Regions from separate parts of the Neobacillus sp. GCM10027624 genome, predicted to be linked through region 1. Evidence: riboswitches for the same ligand, from Rfam matches in the RefSeq annotation. Region 1 holds a riboswitch; each other region holds the start of a gene.
The links. A riboswitch is a leader RNA that binds a small molecule or an ion and turns the genes downstream of it on or off. The one in region 1 is predicted to bind S-adenosylmethionine.

Region 1 (4,002 bases):
TCTAAAAAGCTCATTGTCATTCTCCTTGCTGCAGCACTAATTGTTCATGGCGTATTTGCGCGAAGCCTTGCGAAAAATCTTTGATTAAATCATCCGGGTTTTCGAGTCCTACGGATAGACGGAGCAGGCTGTTCGTGATCCCGCGCTTTTCTCTTTCGTCCTGTGGCATTGCAGCATGTGACATTTTCGCCGGATAGGATAAAATCGATTCAACCGCTCCAAGACTGACGGCAAAAACAGGTAATTTAACGTTAGAAACGAAAGTTCTTAATTCTGCTTCATCATTTAATTCAAATGATAATACCGCTCCAGGACCCTCTGCTTGAGATGCTTGCAGTTGATACTCTGGGTGCTCCTTAAGACCAGGATAATAGACTGCTTTAACGAGCGGGTGCGAATTTAGATATTCCGCTAGTTTAATAGCTGAGTTTTGAGATTGCTGGAGTCTAACATGAAGAGTTTTCAGCCCTCTTAAAACAAGCCATGCATCCTGGACACCAAGGATTGCTCCAAAGGAATTTTGTAAAAATCCAAGTTTTTGAGCAAGCTCTGTATCCTTTACTACAGCAAGACCTGCAACAACGTCACTGTGTCCTGATAAAAACTTAGTAGCACTATGCAGTACAACATCGGCACCAAGTTCCAATGGTTTTTGTAATGCTGGTGTTAAAAATGTATTATCAACAAATGTTAACGCTCCAATTTCCTTTGCTAATTCACTTACTGCTTTAATATCTGTAACCTTTAAAGTCGGATTCGAAGGAGTTTCTACATAAAAAGCTTTTGTATTTGGCTGGATTGCCGCCTTTACCTCATTCAGGTTCGTCATATCAACGAAGGTATGTTCAATTCTGTAACGTGTAAGGACCTGTGTCACCATCCGAAATGTTCCACCGTATACGTCCTCTGTGATGACAATATGGTCTCCGGCAGAAAGGAGAAGGAAAGCTGTGGAAATCGCAGCCATACCGGAGGAAAAAGCAAATCCTTTTACTCCGCCTTCTAATTCAGCAATAACATCTTCGAGTGCTTCACGAGTTGGATTTAAACTGCGGCTGTAGTCATACTTCCCGAATTGGTCGATATCATATTGGTGAAAAGTAGAAGCATGCTGAATAGGTACACTTACCGCACCGGTAGCCGGGTCAATTTTATGACGATTATGCAAAAGCAGGGTTTCAAAACAAATGTCTTTATTTTCCATTGATGATCACTCCTTCATGAATATTGGCAAAGGCCTTTTCTAAATCATTAATTAAATCTTCCGCATCTTCAGTTCCAACCGAGAAACGAAGTAAACAGTTATCGACACCTGCGGCAAAACGAACTTCCTCAGGAATATCTGCATGTGTTTGTGTTGCTGGATAAGTAATGAAGCTTTCCGTACCGCCAAGGCTTTCTGCAAAGGTAATCAAAGATAGTCCTTGTAAGAATGGATTCACCCATGATTCTTCTTTTACTCGGAAAGAAAGCATTCCACCTTTCCCAGGGTAAAGGACATCCTTGACATCTTCATGGTTGGAGAGATATTCCACAAGTTGCTTCGCATTTTTCTCGTGCTGCTTCATTCTGAGCGATAATGTTTTCATTCCCCGCATTAACAGCCAGGAATCAAATGGACTCAACACGGCACCGGCACCATTGTGATGGAAGGCAAGGGCTTCACATAATTCTTGTCCTTTTGCAACAACGAGTCCTGCGAGCACATCGTTATGACCGCCTAGATATTTGGTCGCACTGTGAATCACAATATCTGCCCCAAGCAGGATCGGCTGCTGTAAGAGAGGGGTGTAAAATGTATTATCGACAATCAGCAAAATCCCGTGTTTCTTGGCAATTTCAGAAACAGCGGCGATATCTGATTGTTGCATAAGAGGGTTTGTCGGAGTTTCAAGGAAGATGGCCTTTGTTTTAGGGGTAATCTTACTTTCAATCTCACTCGGACAACAGGTATTTACATATTGAGCAGTTAAGCCCCATTTCTTATAACCTTGTTCCAATATGCGATAGGTCCCGCCATAAAGGTCTTCGCTGACTATCCATTCGTCACCGGATTGGAATAAAGAAAGAATTGTCAAGATGGCAGCCATTCCGGAGCTGCAGGCATAGCCTTGATCGCCGCCTTCTAAATCGGCAATTGTTTTTTCAAGCAGCTGGCGTGTTGGGTTTCCGGTACGGATATAGTCAAATCCGGTCGATTGGCCGATTCCTTCGTGACGGAAGGCGGTAGAGAAATATACCGGTGGATTAACGGTTCCTGTTACGGTTTCGCTGCGGTTTCCAATTTGAGCAAGTTTCGTTTCAATTTTGTACATGATGACCACTCCAATTTTTTAAATAAAATAAAAAAGGTCTTCTTTAAGAAGAAGACCTTTGTCAGACGCTCACATATGTCATTCTTCTTATCTCGCAAATTATTAATGGTAATTTGCAGGACTTAGCACCTTTTCAATGAACGAAGCCATTGAAGGTTGCTGAGGTGTCTTAGGGCCATTCCCTCTACCTCTCTTGATAAGAAATTAAATTATTTGGATTATTTATAAAATTTACTACAAATTGTTGATGGTGTCAATTTGTTTTTTAAAAAGTTTCGTAGGCCTTAACTACTAAATTTTCTAAAAATATTTTTTGAAAGTAGTTGACACTAAACATAAGAGATGGTAATTTTAAGATACAAATTTGTTCTTAATAAAGAACTTGAAGAAATACATAATTTAGCCTAGTAAATAGTCTAATCCGCTATGTGAATGGTTTTTGACAATAATAAACTTGGGGGTGTTAGTTATATAGACCCCAATGGATTCCTATGTTCTAGGTGTTCGATTTAGAGAATATATTATATCGGAGTTTTCGATATTGAGGAATATAAATAAAATTTTTAATTTAAGGTTTGGCAGGAGGAAATGATGAGTGCTATTGCTGGTATTTTTCACTTTAACGATGAACCTATTAATCTTGAACATGGCAGGAGAATGATGAAAGAATTAGAAAAATATCCAGCCGATGATGTTCAAATCTGGCATAGTGACAAAGTCTTTCTTGGCTGCCATGCACAGTGGATTACACCGGAATCGATTGGCGAGAAGCTTCCATATTATGATGAGGAAAGAAAGCTGGCGATTACGGCTGATGCGATTATCGATAACCGGGAAGAATTATTTGAAAAACTGCAGATCAAAAAATCAAAACAAAAAGCCATAACTGATAGTGAACTTATTCTGCTTTCTTATGATAAGTGGGGAGAGGATTCACCGAAGTATTTGGTTGGGGATTTTGCTTTTGTTCTTTGGGATGAGAGGGAACAAAAAATATTTGGGGCTAGGGACCCTTCGGGATATAGGACACTTTACTATTTTAGGAATCATTCACGTTTCACCTTCTGCACAACGATCGAACCTTTAATGTCTTTGCCCTATATTGAGAAAAAGTTAAATGAAAATTATTTTGCCGAATTTTTAGCCATTGCTGGAATGTTTGATACGGTCGATGCTCATATGACTCCTTTTAAAAATATAGAACAAATACCTCCATTTCACACAGTATCAATTGTAGAAGGAGCAATTAATCTAATTAGATATGGAACATTTACCCCAAAGGAAAAATTAAAATTAAAGTCAGATGAAGAATATGTAGAGGCATTTCAAGAGGTCTTTCAAAAAGCAGTTAACTGCAGGTTACGAACGTTTCGTGAAATTGGGTCTCAATTAAGTGGTGGACTGGATTCTGGAGCAATTGTAGGGTTTGCTGCAAAAGAATTGCAAAAGGAAAATAAGACATTACATACCTTTAGTTATATCCCTCCAAAGGATTTTGTCGATTTCACACATAAGCAATTAATGCCGGATGAACGGCCGTTTATAAAGAAAACGGTTGAATATGTAGGAGGAATCTCAGATCATTATTATGATTTTGAGGGGAGAAGCTCTTATACAGAAATCGATGAATACCTTGAAGTGATGGAAATGCCATACAAATTTGCAGAGAACTCCTTCTGGTTAAGGG
Region 2 (4,002 bases), on a different contig from region 1:
CACCTTTTAAAAGATGAAAACAAACCAATTTTAGAAGAATTTGAAGCAGAAGTAGAAAAAAGATGGCAGCGGTTAAAAGCCAAGCATGAAAACCCTATGTTATAAGTGAAGAAAGGCAAAGCGCTTAGCGTTTTGCCTTTTTATAGTAGAAAAGGAGTACTATAGAGGATTTTTGTTCTATAATGTAGAATATATAAACTTATAATATGATGAGTGGAGCTACATTATTGGAAGTCGTGGGGTGGCGATACGTGGAAAAGCAAGTTCAGAAAAATAACGCTTTACCTATAAATGAAGCAGGTAATATACATATAGAAGAAAATAGGAATACCCACGTTGGGAATAGAAATAACCCTAAGTATCCATTTCTTGAAGAATTAAGGAAACTAAAAAAAAGTGAACGGAAGTTTAGAAGGATTTTTGAGGATTCGATTGACGGGCTTCTTTTATGGAATGATCAATTTCAGATTGTCGATCTTAATAGCAGTGCAGAAGACATATTTGGTCTTTCTAAAGACCTTTTGATTGGCAAGGATCTTTTTAGATTATTCAGTGATACTAATTTCAAACAAGAAATCATCAAACATGTTGAACAAGTAATGGATATGGGGAAGCATTCTTCGACGATTATTATTGAATCAGAAGAAGGCCAAAAAAGATATTTTGATTATTCATCAAAACACGAGATTGTTGAGGGCTTAAACTTTACGGTAATTAAAGATATTACCGAAAAGATGGAAATACAGGAGCAGCTTCGTAAATCCGATACGTTAAACGTAATAGGAGAGCTTGCTGCCGGGATTGCGCATGAAATTCGTAATCCAATGACGGCCTTAAAGGGCTTTATTCAATTACTTGAAGGCAGTATTAAATCAGAACATGAAATGTATTATCAAGTTATAACATCAGAATTACAGCGTATCGATTCAATCATTAATGAGTTTTTGATTTTAGCAAAGCCACAGGCAAAACGGTTTCAGGAAAAAGATATTAAACAAATAATGAAGGAAACGGTTGACCTTCTGAACGCTCAAGCAGTCTTGCATAATGTACAATTTATTACGAGTTATGAAAACAACCTTCCGCTTATTTTTTGTGAACCGAATCAATTAAAAAAGGTTTTTATCAATATTATCAAAAATGCTATAGAAGTAATGCCGGATGGCGGTAATATCTTAATTAAAATCAACCAAACAGAAAATAACCAAATTCGGATTTCGATTTGCGATGAAGGGGCGGGAATTCCGGAAGAAAAAATAAAAAAACTAGGTGAACCTTTTTATACGACTAAGGAACGGGGGACCGGACTAGGTTTAATGGTAAGTTACCGGATTATTGAAGAACATCAGGGAACCATTCAAATAGAAAGTGAAATAGGGAAGGGAAGCACTTTTACCATTATCCTTCCACTCTTAGGAAATTCAAAATGAAAAGCAATCCGGGCGGATTGCTTTTGCTATTTAATCGTTTCTTTTACAACAGTGATAAATTGAGTCAGCTCTTTTATTTCCTTCCGCTGTTTAATGAGTAATGTCCCTAATTCCAATGATTTTCTTTTTGCGGTTAATCTGACATTTTCATCTTCAATACGGTCCAAATCGGCCACATGGGCAAGGCCAATTGTTCTTCTAATCAATTCACAGCCTGCAAATCCAAGGGCATCCTCAAAGTATTTTGAGAGAACGTGGTTCAAAAATAATTGGGTATTTACTAATTTCTCTTTATTTTCTACTTCCCAAAGGCGGCTGAATTCTTTATGAAAAACATTCCAGACCGTCTCGACATGGTTAATAAAGATATTGCGTTTATCATTGTTAACAATGACTTGGAACAGTAAATTTGCAAATACCTGCCCTATATCAAATCCAGCAGGACCATAATAAGCAAATTCGGGATCAATCACTTTTGTCTCGGAGTTATTTGCGAACATACTTCCCGTGTGCAAATCACCATGAAGTAGATTTTCTGCTTCTGTTAAAAAACTTTTTTTCAACACGGAAACATGAAAGATTAACTCGTCATCTTTCCAAAGGGATTCAACATCAGCGCGCAAACCCTCTTCAAATTCATTCGTTTCAGCATCATAATAAGGATCCGTAAAAATAAGGTCTTCTGTTATATTGCATAGTTCCGGATTAATAAAATTTTGTACTTGCTCCTTTTTTACCGCTGGTCCTAACGAATAATCGGAGGTATAAAATAATGTTTTCGCTAGATATTCACCAAGATGCTTTGAAATTAAAGGATAGGTTTCCCCATTGATAAATCCAGTTCTTGCAATGGAAAGATGGGAAAGGTCCTCCATCACAGTTACGGCTAATATATCATTGGTATAATAAACTTCCGGAACGTAGGCTGGTGCAAGATGACCAAATATTTTTAAAGCGTCGGCTTCGATTTTTGCTCTTTTAACGGTCAACGGCCAGCTTTCTCCAACAACTTTCGCATAAGGTAGAGCTTGTTTAATAATAATACTTTTACTACTTTTTTGCTCTACGAGATGAAAAACTAAGTTTAAATTCCCATCCCCAATTTCCTTACAGGTTAGTTGTGACTCTGCATCAAATATATTCAGTTCTAATGCTAGCTGGATTGCGGTGGTTTCCTTTAAAGGCTGATACGCTTCTAGATTTAAAATACTCATGATTTATTCCTCCTGTTTATTAGAGGCTTTTTCAAACGAAAAAAGCCTCTTTCTCATTTGAAAGAGGCTAAAGGACAATTGTTTTTTGTTCTTCGCACCTCTTATCTCTCAGAAAGTAATCTTTCTGTTGGAATTAGCACCGTGCCTTGTGGGAGGATTCCCGGCGCAGCTGCGCCCCATTTTACAATGGAATTTCGGTCGGTTGCTGGGCTTCAAAGGGCCAAATCCCTCAGCCAGCTCGTGATAAGAGAAAATCTAATTTTCATTTTTTTCAATATGTTGAAATAATAACAGTAATATAATAATAGTGTCAATATTTTTAAAAAATTATTTATAATATTCAGGTTTTCTATCTTCGAAAATGGAAGCAGTAAAATTTTTACTTTACAAGCCGTTATAAAAGTAATATCATTTGTGACTAGAATTTCAATAATAATTTACTTTTTAAGCAGGTGAGAACATTTGAACACTTTTCCACCATCAAATCTATTAGAAAATCTACCGAAACAATTTTTTGCGTCATTAGTAAAAAAAGTGGGGCAATACATTAAAGCAGGTCATGATGTCATTAATTTAGGTCAGGGTAACCCCGATCAACCAACCCCAAAACATATTGTTGAGAAGCTAAAAGAAGCCGCCGAGAAACCGATAAATCATAAATATTCGCCTTTTCAGGGTTTTCAATATTTGAAGCAGGCGGCAGCAGAATTTTATCAAAGGGAATATGGTGTTTCTGTTAACCCCGACAAAGAAATTGCGATTTTATTTGGCGGAAAAGCAGGTTTGGTTGAATTACCGTTATGCCTATTAAATCCAGGCGATACCATCCTAGTTCCTGACCCAGGATATCCGGATTATTGGTCCGGGGTAGCCCTTGCACAGGCAAAAATGGTTACAATGCCCTTAAGGGAAAAAAATCATTTTTTACCTGATTATGAGGAATTATCACAAGAAGCTTTAACAAATGCAAAATTAATGTTTCTTAACTATCCGAATAATCCTACAGGAGCGACCGCAACAGAGGAGTTTTTCTCTGAAACCGTTAAGCTAGCAAACGAACATAATCTTTGCGTTGTACATGATTTTGCTTATGGTGCAATTGGCTTTGACGGGGAAAAACCTTTAAGCTTTTTACAGGTAGAGGGAGCAAAAGAGGTTGGAATCGAAATCTATACATTGTCTAAAACTTATAATATGGCTGGCTGGCGTGTAGGGTTTGCTGTAGGAAATGAAAGTATCATTTCATCAATTGAGCTTTTGCAGGATCACTTATATGTTAGTCTGTTTGGCGCCGTACAGGAAGCGGCTGCGGAAGCATTAACGGGACCGCAGGATTGTGTATGGGAGCAAAACAAACT
Region 3 (4,002 bases), on a different contig from region 1:
AATAGAAAAATGGCTTAATGCCAAAGGGATCCCGTGCTCCAAAAATCCGCTGTTCCTGTTTGTCCCAAATAATAAAGGCAAACATACCACGAAGTTTTTCAACAGCTTGCTCTTTTAAATGACTGTAAAGAGCAACAATGACCTCCGTGTCAGAACTTGTGGCAAATTCCATTCCTTCCAATAAAAGCTCTTCACGTAATTCAACATAGTTATATACTTCACCATTAAAAATAATCCAATAACGTTCATTTTCAAATGTTAATGGCTGGTGCCCACTCTCAATATCAATGATACTTAAGCGGCGAAACCCAAATTGAACATATTCATCATGATAAAACCCATCATCGTCGGGTCCACGATGGGTAATGATATCATTCATCGTTTTAAATTGCTGTTTTTGTTCGTCCCGATAAACCTTTGGCTGATCATGGACACAGCCAATAAATCCGCACATCGTATCTCACCTGCTTCAATTAAAAAATAGATATTATCCAGTTTTCACCTGTTTAGGGTGACTTAAACATCCTATTCTTCTAACCGTTTATGTATGTGACGAAAAAAAAGAGAGTTACACTGTTATGTAACTCTCTTACTGGAAATGCTTATTGATTTGCTTGTTCGCGAAGGGCGTCAGCTTTGTCTGTACGCTCCCAAGGAAGATCAACATCTGTACGTCCGAAATGTCCGTAAGCTGCTGTTTGTTTGTAAATTGGGCGGCGAAGGTCAAGCATATTGATAATGCCTGCAGGGCGAAGGTCAAAGTTTTTACTTACTAATTCAACCAAAATCTCTTCGTTTACCTTACCTGTACCAAATGTATCTACGGAAATGGACACCGGTCTTGCTACACCAATAGCATAAGCAAGCTGTACTTCACATTTTTCAGCAAGTCCTGCAGCAACAATATTTTTTGCTACATAACGTGCTGCATAGGCAGCAGAACGGTCAACCTTTGTAGGATCCTTACCGGAGAATGCACCACCGCCATGACGAGCATAGCCACCGTAAGTATCAACAATAATTTTACGACCAGTTAGACCTGCATCTCCTTGAGGTCCGCCAATAACGAAACGGCCAGTAGGGTTAATGAAATATTTAGTATTTTCATCAATTAGTTCTTTTGGTACAACCGGATTAATTACATATTCCTTTAAATTACGCTGAATTTGCTCAAGAGCAATTTCAGGATGATGCTGAGTTGAAATAACAATCGTATCAATCCGAACTGGTTTATCATTTTCATCATATTCAACCGTTACTTGAGTTTTTCCATCTGGACGAAGGTATGGAAGAATCTCCTCTTTACGAACTTCAGTTAAACGGCGTGCTAGCTTATGAGCAAGTGAAATTGGAAGCGGCATAAGTTCTTTTGTCTCATTACAAGCAAATCCAAACATTAAGCCTTGGTCTCCTGCGCCAATTGCTTCAATTTGTTCATCAGACATTTGACCTTCACGTGCTTCAAGTGCCTGATCAACCCCCATTGCAATGTCAGGTGATTGTTCATCAATTGAGGTTAATACCGCACAGGTTTCGGAGTCGAAGCCATATTTTGCACGGTTATAACCAATCCCTTTAATGGTTTCACGAACGATTTTTGGAATGTCCACATAAGTAGAAGTGGTGATTTCACCGGCAACAAGGACTAATCCTGTTGTAACTGAAGTTTCAGCTGCAACACGTGCATTAGCATCCTTTGCTAAAATGGCATCTAAAATGGAATCAGAAATTTGGTCACAGATTTTATCAGGATGACCTTCGGTTACTGATTCAGAAGTAAACAAACGGCGTTTTGTTGACAATCTGAATTCCTCCTAAATTTATTATATGAGGTTATCTGTGCTGGCTTTTAAACCTTTTCCATTTAACCTCGGGCTGATACGGTACTCATTCCCTTAGTAGTATGAAATAAATACGGGCTTTTTATGAGAAAAACAAGCCCTTTGTACATTTTCAAGGGTAGAAATAAAAGATTACTGCACCAAAACAAAAAACCTTTCCATTTGAGGAAAGGTCAAGAGCATACTGTTTCCGCGCCTTTCACTCTTATCGTTCAAGGTCTAGCCTTGCTTCAGGTTTAGCACCTTTGCTAAGAAAATGACCAGTTTAAAAAGGAATATCCTTTTGTCGACTGCTTTCCTGAAAATAGCAGGTTGCTGGGTTTCATTGGGCCTGTCCCTCCACCAGCTCGGGATAAGAGAGTATCCGTTCAATTTTAAATCTTAACCTACCATGTCGAAGAATGTCAATCAATTTTTTCAAAAATAAACCAACAATAATATCAGCGAAAAAATCATTTTTTGTAAAAAATAATATTAATGAACATTTTGCCTAAATAAACGCATTAATTTATGAATAATGTATAAAATGTTAGATATTTTTCGAATTAGTATAGACTAATAAATTAAATGTGTTATACTTTTTATCAAGATGCAGTCCCTGCTAAAAAAACTAAAAAGGAAGGTCCCATCCAAATGAATTCTCTTCATATCCCTAATGAATTAAATCAATTATTAGATGAAAAAAATGTTCAAATCCAACTATCCGTTCCACAATTGGTAGAGAAAGTATTAAGCCGTAATGAAGGAACTTTAACCTCATCAGGTGCTATCAGTGTAGCAACTGGTAAATATACTGGACGTTCTCCTCACGACAAATTTATTGTTGCTGAAGGATCTACAAAGGATAAAATTGATTGGGGAAACAATCAGCCTATTTCTGAAGAAGCATTCACAAACCTTTACAATAAAGTGCTTGACTATTTAAAAACAAAAGAAGAAATTTATGTTTTTAAAGGATTCGCCGGGGCAGATAAAAAATCCCGCCTGCCAATCCAAGTGGTTAATGAGTATGCATGGCATAACCTATTTGCCCATCAATTATTTATTCGTCCAAATGCAGAAGAGTTATTAACACACGAATCTGGCTTTAATGTCATTTCCGCACCAAATTTTAAAGCAAATCCGGCTGTTGATGGGACAAAATCCGAAACATTTATTATTATTTCTTTTGAACGCCGTACTGTCTTAATCGGTGGTACAGAATATGCGGGAGAAATGAAAAAGTCCATTTTCTCTGTCATGAATTATTTACTTCCTGAAAACAATATTCTTTCCATGCACTGTTCTGCCAATGTAGGCCAAGAAGGTGATGTCGCTTTATTCTTCGGTCTTTCTGGAACAGGTAAAACAACATTATCAGCAGATCCAAATCGCAAATTAATTGGTGATGATGAACATGGCTGGTCTTCTAATGGAGTTTTTAATATTGAAGGCGGCTGCTATGCTAAGACCATTAATCTTACTCGTGAGAAAGAACCGCAAATCTTTGATGCCATTCGTTTTGGAACTGTGTTAGAAAATGTCATTACGAATCCTGAAACAAGAATTCCTGATTATGATGATAACACATTAACAGAAAACACACGTGCAGCTTATCCAATTCAAGCGATTGATAACATTATTGAGCCAAGCATAGCTGGACATCCAAATACAATCGTCTTTTTAACGGCTGATGCATTCGGCGTACTGCCTCCAATCGCTAAATTAACAAAGGAACAAGCAATGTACCACTTCTTGAGCGGTTATACATCGAAGCTTGCCGGTACAGAACGTGGAATCACTTCACCACAGGCTACATTCTCAACTTGCTTTGGGGCGCCATTCCTGCCGCTACCTGCAAAACGTTATGCAGAAATGCTTGGTGAGAAAATCCTTGAACACGGTGCAAATGTTTTCCTTGTAAACACAGGCTGGACTGGTGGAGAATACGGTGTTGGCAACAGAATGAAGCTTTCCTATACAAGAGCAATGGTTCAGGCAGCTCTTGAAGGTGAATTAAATCATGTTGAAACTGTTCAGGATAAAATCTTTGGTCTGCATATCCCGCTTCACATTGCAGGAGTTCCAGACGAGGTGCTTCAGCCGAACAAAACATGGTCAGACGCACATGCATATGAACTAAAAGCAAAAGAATTAGCTGAACAATTCCGTCAAAACTTCA
Region 4 (4,002 bases), on a different contig from region 1:
AAAAGAATTGCTCCTAACGCTACAGCTAAGCCGCCCCAAAGAATGGCATCACCAGTGGACATCAATTTTGCAGCTACGAGCGGGCCTACCGCATTCGCCACATTGTTCATTCCAGCTGAAAAAGCTTCAAACAATCCCATAAAGACAACTAGAATCGCTAAAAACGGTCCTGCTTTCGGCTTTTCAATCAATCGTTTGATAAACTTTATTTTTAAAATGGTTGCCGCGAGAATGGCAATCACAAAGGCAGCAAACGGTGTAAGCAGCCAGAACATCGCAATCCAGATGAACTTGCCGACAAATACGGATTGGTAAACCACCCCGGCTCCAACCACTGCCCCAACTGCAACTTCACTGGTCGAAAGCGGTATGCCAAATATATTGGCTAAAAACAGTGATAACGCCGCTGATGCTAAAACAATTAACGCAATCGCAACAGTAAAAGTGCTGCTAGGAACAATTCCACCGCCAATTGTTTTTACTACTTCACCGCCGCCTAGCCATGCACCGAAAAAAACGGCAATGGCGCAAAGAAATAGTGCGACCCGCTTTTTTACTACTCCTGCCCCGTATGAAATTCCCATTGAGGCAGCTGCACCGCTAGCTCCAATATTTACTGCAAAAAATAAACCGATGGTAATGGCAATGATTGTAAGCATCAGGATGACCTCCCTTCTCCCGGATTAAAGTTCAACTTACTTTGTGTGCAAACCACACTCAGTTTTCCCACTTCCGGACCATCTCCCTGCACGGGAATCTCCATCTGCCGCAACCGGTTGTGTACAAGGGAAACATCCAATACTTGGATAGTTTTGATCATGCAATTGATTATACGGAAGATCTTTTTCACGGATGTACGCCCAAACCTCATCCCACGTCCAGTGAATGAGCGGGCAGATTTTAATATTTTCAAATTTTTCATCCTTATTAAGGAATTGTGTATCCTTGCGCGTTGGAGATTGTTCCCGGCGAAGTCCCGAGATCCAAGCTTCTTTCGTCGTTAAGGTCTCTCTTAACGGAATCACTTTTCTAATTTGGCAGCAAAGATTCGGGTCTTTCTTCCATAGCGCCGACCCATACTGCTCTCTTTGTTCATCTAGATTCAAGGCTGGCTGCTTCCGCTCTATTCTTAGAGAAGGAAAGCGGGCTTCAATTTTATCAATGACATCATAGGTTTCCGGAAAATGCAGGCCTGTATCTAAAAAAACAATATGGGCATCCGGTTTTACCTGCTGAATCAGGTCAATTAATACAATTGCTTCTGCACCGAAGCTTGAGGCATAGACGATTTTGTCTTCGGAATAATTTTGGTAAGCCCACTCTAAGACAGCACGGGCCCCTTTTGTTTCATCCTCTGTTTGAAAGTTGCCTGAGATCTGATTCCAGTTTTCATAGGTCACAGCTTTTGTCATCTTGGGAAAACTCCTTCCTTTAAAAAACAATTTTTCACTTAGCTCCGCCTTTTTCTTTTTAAAAAAGGCAGTCTGCCACCGGTTAAAGTGAAGACTGCCTCTAGTTTTTCTAGTCAGCGTTTCTTATTGGTTTGTAGACGAACCTTTTCGTTTTTCTCTATTTGCACTACTTTTCCATCCTGGACAACAAGTGTGATTGATCCGAAATTCAATGTTTCAAGCATTTTCTCAAGATGTGAAGTAATTTCTTCCCACTCAGATGGTTTCAGCTGATTCGCCGCCTTTCAAAAAACGCCCTCCCCATTTGGAAAAGGCGTTCATACTTCTGTGTAACACCTTATCTTTCAAAATGGATTCCATTTTGCAGGAATTGGCACCTTTCTTTTGTAGGTTGCCGGGCTTCAACGGGCCAGTCCCTCAGCCGCTCTAGATAAGCGATTTATTTAATTTATATTTTATATCCTACCATACCTATAGGATTTGTCAATAATCCGTTTAAAAAATTCTTAAAATTCTGTTTCGCAATTTTTAAGATTACGATTTTAATTGATTCTGTTTCAATCAATCGTGGAAATTCGTCCCGTCCGTTGTCGCTTTGATAATTTCCGCACGAATGACAAAGTCACCAAAATGCTCCCCATCATGGCGCTCTTTCGCATAACGGGAAAGAAGCATACGAAGCTCGCTCAGAATTTCCGCTTCGCCAATGTTTTCACGGTACATTTTGTTTAGACGGCTTCCATCAAAAGCAGCACCAAGATACAAATTATATTTCCCGACGGCTTTTCCGATTAAGGCTATTTCAGCAAGTGCCGGTCTGGCACATCCATTCGGACAGCCGGTCATTCGAAGCGTAATTTCTTCGTCGCGAAGGCCGTTTTCATCAACAATCTCTTCGATTTTATCAATTAGTCCCGGTAAGTAGCGCTCACTTTCCGCCATTGCCAAGCCGCAGGTTGGCAGAGCCACACATGCCATGGAGTTACGGCGAAGCGCTGATTGATTATGGCCATCAGTTAATCCGTATTGATCCATTAGTTCGGAAATCTTTTTCTTATTCTGGCTGGATACATTGGCAATCACTAAGTTTTGATTTGGTGTCAAACGGAAATCTCCAGTATGAACTTTGGCGATTTCTTGTAAGCCAGTTTTTAACTTGTAATTAGGGAAGTCTGCCACCCGGCCATTTTGGACAAACAGGGTGAAATGCCAATTGCCGCCAACACCTTCTACCCATCCATAACGGTCGCCATTATGATCAAAATGGTAGTGTTTTGCTTCATCCAGCTTCCAGCCAAGGCGGTTTTCCAATTCTTCCTTAACCGTTTCTAAACCAAGGCGGTCCACTGTGTATTTAAAGCGGGCATTTTTTCGGATAGAACGGTTACCGTAATCGCGCTGAATCGTAATTGTTTTTTCCGCTAGCTCGACAATTTTATCCGGTGTCACGAAACCAATCACTTTTGCTACCTGTGGATAGGTCGCTTTGTCACCATGAGTACTGCCCATACCACCACCGATTGCCACGTTAAAACCAGCTAGTTTTCCGTCCTCAACAACCGCAATTAATCCTAGGTCTTGCGAAAAGACGTCAATATCATTTGAAGGTGGAACGGCAATTCCGATTTTAAACTTACGAGGCAAATATGTTAGTCCATATAATGGTTCAACCTCTTCTTCCACTTCCGGCGTACCGGCCACTCTTTCTTCATCGAGCCAGATTTCATGATAAGCCCGTGTACGCGGCAATAAATAATCACTCAAATATTTAGCCCATTCATACACTTCCGCATGAATCTCGGATTGATACGGATTCGGATTACACATTACGTTCCTGTTCACGTCTCCGCATGCTGCAAGAGTGGTTAACAGGGATTTATGAATTTCCTGGATCGTGTTTTTCATGTTCCATTTTAAGATTCCATGGAATTGAAAGGATTGTCTTGTTGTCAGTTTGATCGTTCCGTTGGCATTCTTGTCGGCAAGTCCGTCTAAAACAAGCCATTGATCCGGTGTTACTACTCCACCTGGAGCACGAACCCGCAGCATGAACTGATATGCAGGTTCTAATTTTTGTTTCTGACGCTCGTTTCGAAGATCACGGTCATCCTGCAAATAACTGCCATGATGTTTCATTAGACGGTTATCATCATCGGGAATACCAGCGCTAATTCGATCAAGCATTACTTCTTTCAGCGTGCCGCGCAGATAGTCACTTTCAACTTTAATTCGCTCAACATCGCTTGGTTTACCGTCCGGCGCTTTTAAAACTTGATTTACCATTTTTAAAAAAACTCCTCTCAGTATACATCACGCTGATAACGTTTTTGCTGCTGCATTTCAGCCAGATATTCTTCTGCTTTTTCACGGCTTAAGCCGCCTTCTTTTGCGATAATTTCAATAAAGGTATTATGGACGTCATGTGCCATATGTTTTTCATCTCCGCAGATGTATACAACTGCACCCTCTTCAAGCCATGTATATAGCTCTTTGCTTTGCTCAAGCATTCTGTGTTGTACATATACTTTTTCTTCTGTATCCCTTGAAAAAGCAACATCCAACTTTGTCAGTGCCCCATTTTTCAGCCATT

Region 2: linked by a shared signal. The riboswitch ahead of mtnK (S-methyl-5-thioribose kinase) and the one ahead of ACFQZ9_RS30270 (methionine biosynthesis PLP-dependent protein) in region 1 are both predicted to bind S-adenosylmethionine.
Region 3: linked by a shared signal. The riboswitch ahead of metK (methionine adenosyltransferase) and the one ahead of ACFQZ9_RS30270 (methionine biosynthesis PLP-dependent protein) in region 1 are both predicted to bind S-adenosylmethionine.
Region 4: linked by a shared signal. The riboswitch ahead of ACFQZ9_RS20930 (YezD family protein) and the one ahead of ACFQZ9_RS30270 (methionine biosynthesis PLP-dependent protein) in region 1 are both predicted to bind S-adenosylmethionine.

The regions. Positions count from the first base shown of each region.
Region 1 covers NZ_JBHTHD010000033.1:143,028-147,029, reverse strand. Annotated here, with positions in the region: gene ACFQZ9_RS30280 (bifunctional homocysteine S-methyltransferase/methylenetetrahydrofolate reductase) at 1-14, opposite strand, end outside; gene metC (cystathionine beta-lyase) at 17-1,204, opposite strand; gene ACFQZ9_RS30270 (methionine biosynthesis PLP-dependent protein) at 1,194-2,315, opposite strand; SAM riboswitch class I at 2,400-2,518, opposite strand; gene ACFQZ9_RS30265 (asparagine synthase-related protein) at 2,907-4,002, shown strand, end outside.
Region 2 covers NZ_JBHTHD010000003.1:117,596-121,597, forward strand. Annotated here, with positions in the region: gene ACFQZ9_RS05515 (thiamine pyrophosphate-dependent enzyme) at 1-105, shown strand, start outside; gene ACFQZ9_RS05520 (PAS domain-containing sensor histidine kinase) at 252-1,430, shown strand; gene mtnK (S-methyl-5-thioribose kinase) at 1,457-2,644, opposite strand; SAM riboswitch class I at 2,743-2,894, opposite strand; gene ACFQZ9_RS05530 (pyridoxal phosphate-dependent aminotransferase) at 3,107-4,002, shown strand, end outside.
Region 3 covers NZ_JBHTHD010000011.1:45,740-49,741, reverse strand. Annotated here, with positions in the region: gene asnB (asparagine synthetase B family protein) at 1-454, opposite strand, end outside; gene metK (methionine adenosyltransferase) at 603-1,802, opposite strand; SAM riboswitch class I at 2,044-2,200, opposite strand; gene pckA (phosphoenolpyruvate carboxykinase (ATP)) at 2,475-4,002, shown strand, end outside.
Region 4 covers NZ_JBHTHD010000012.1:18,746-22,747, reverse strand. Annotated here, with positions in the region: gene cysP (inorganic phosphate transporter) at 1-659, opposite strand, end outside; gene ACFQZ9_RS20935 (phosphoadenylyl-sulfate reductase) at 696-1,412, opposite strand; gene ACFQZ9_RS20930 (YezD family protein) at 1,526-1,657, opposite strand; SAM riboswitch class I at 1,747-1,849, opposite strand; gene cysI (assimilatory sulfite reductase (NADPH) hemoprotein subunit) at 1,974-3,695, opposite strand; gene ACFQZ9_RS20920 (diflavin oxidoreductase) at 3,713-4,002, opposite strand, start outside.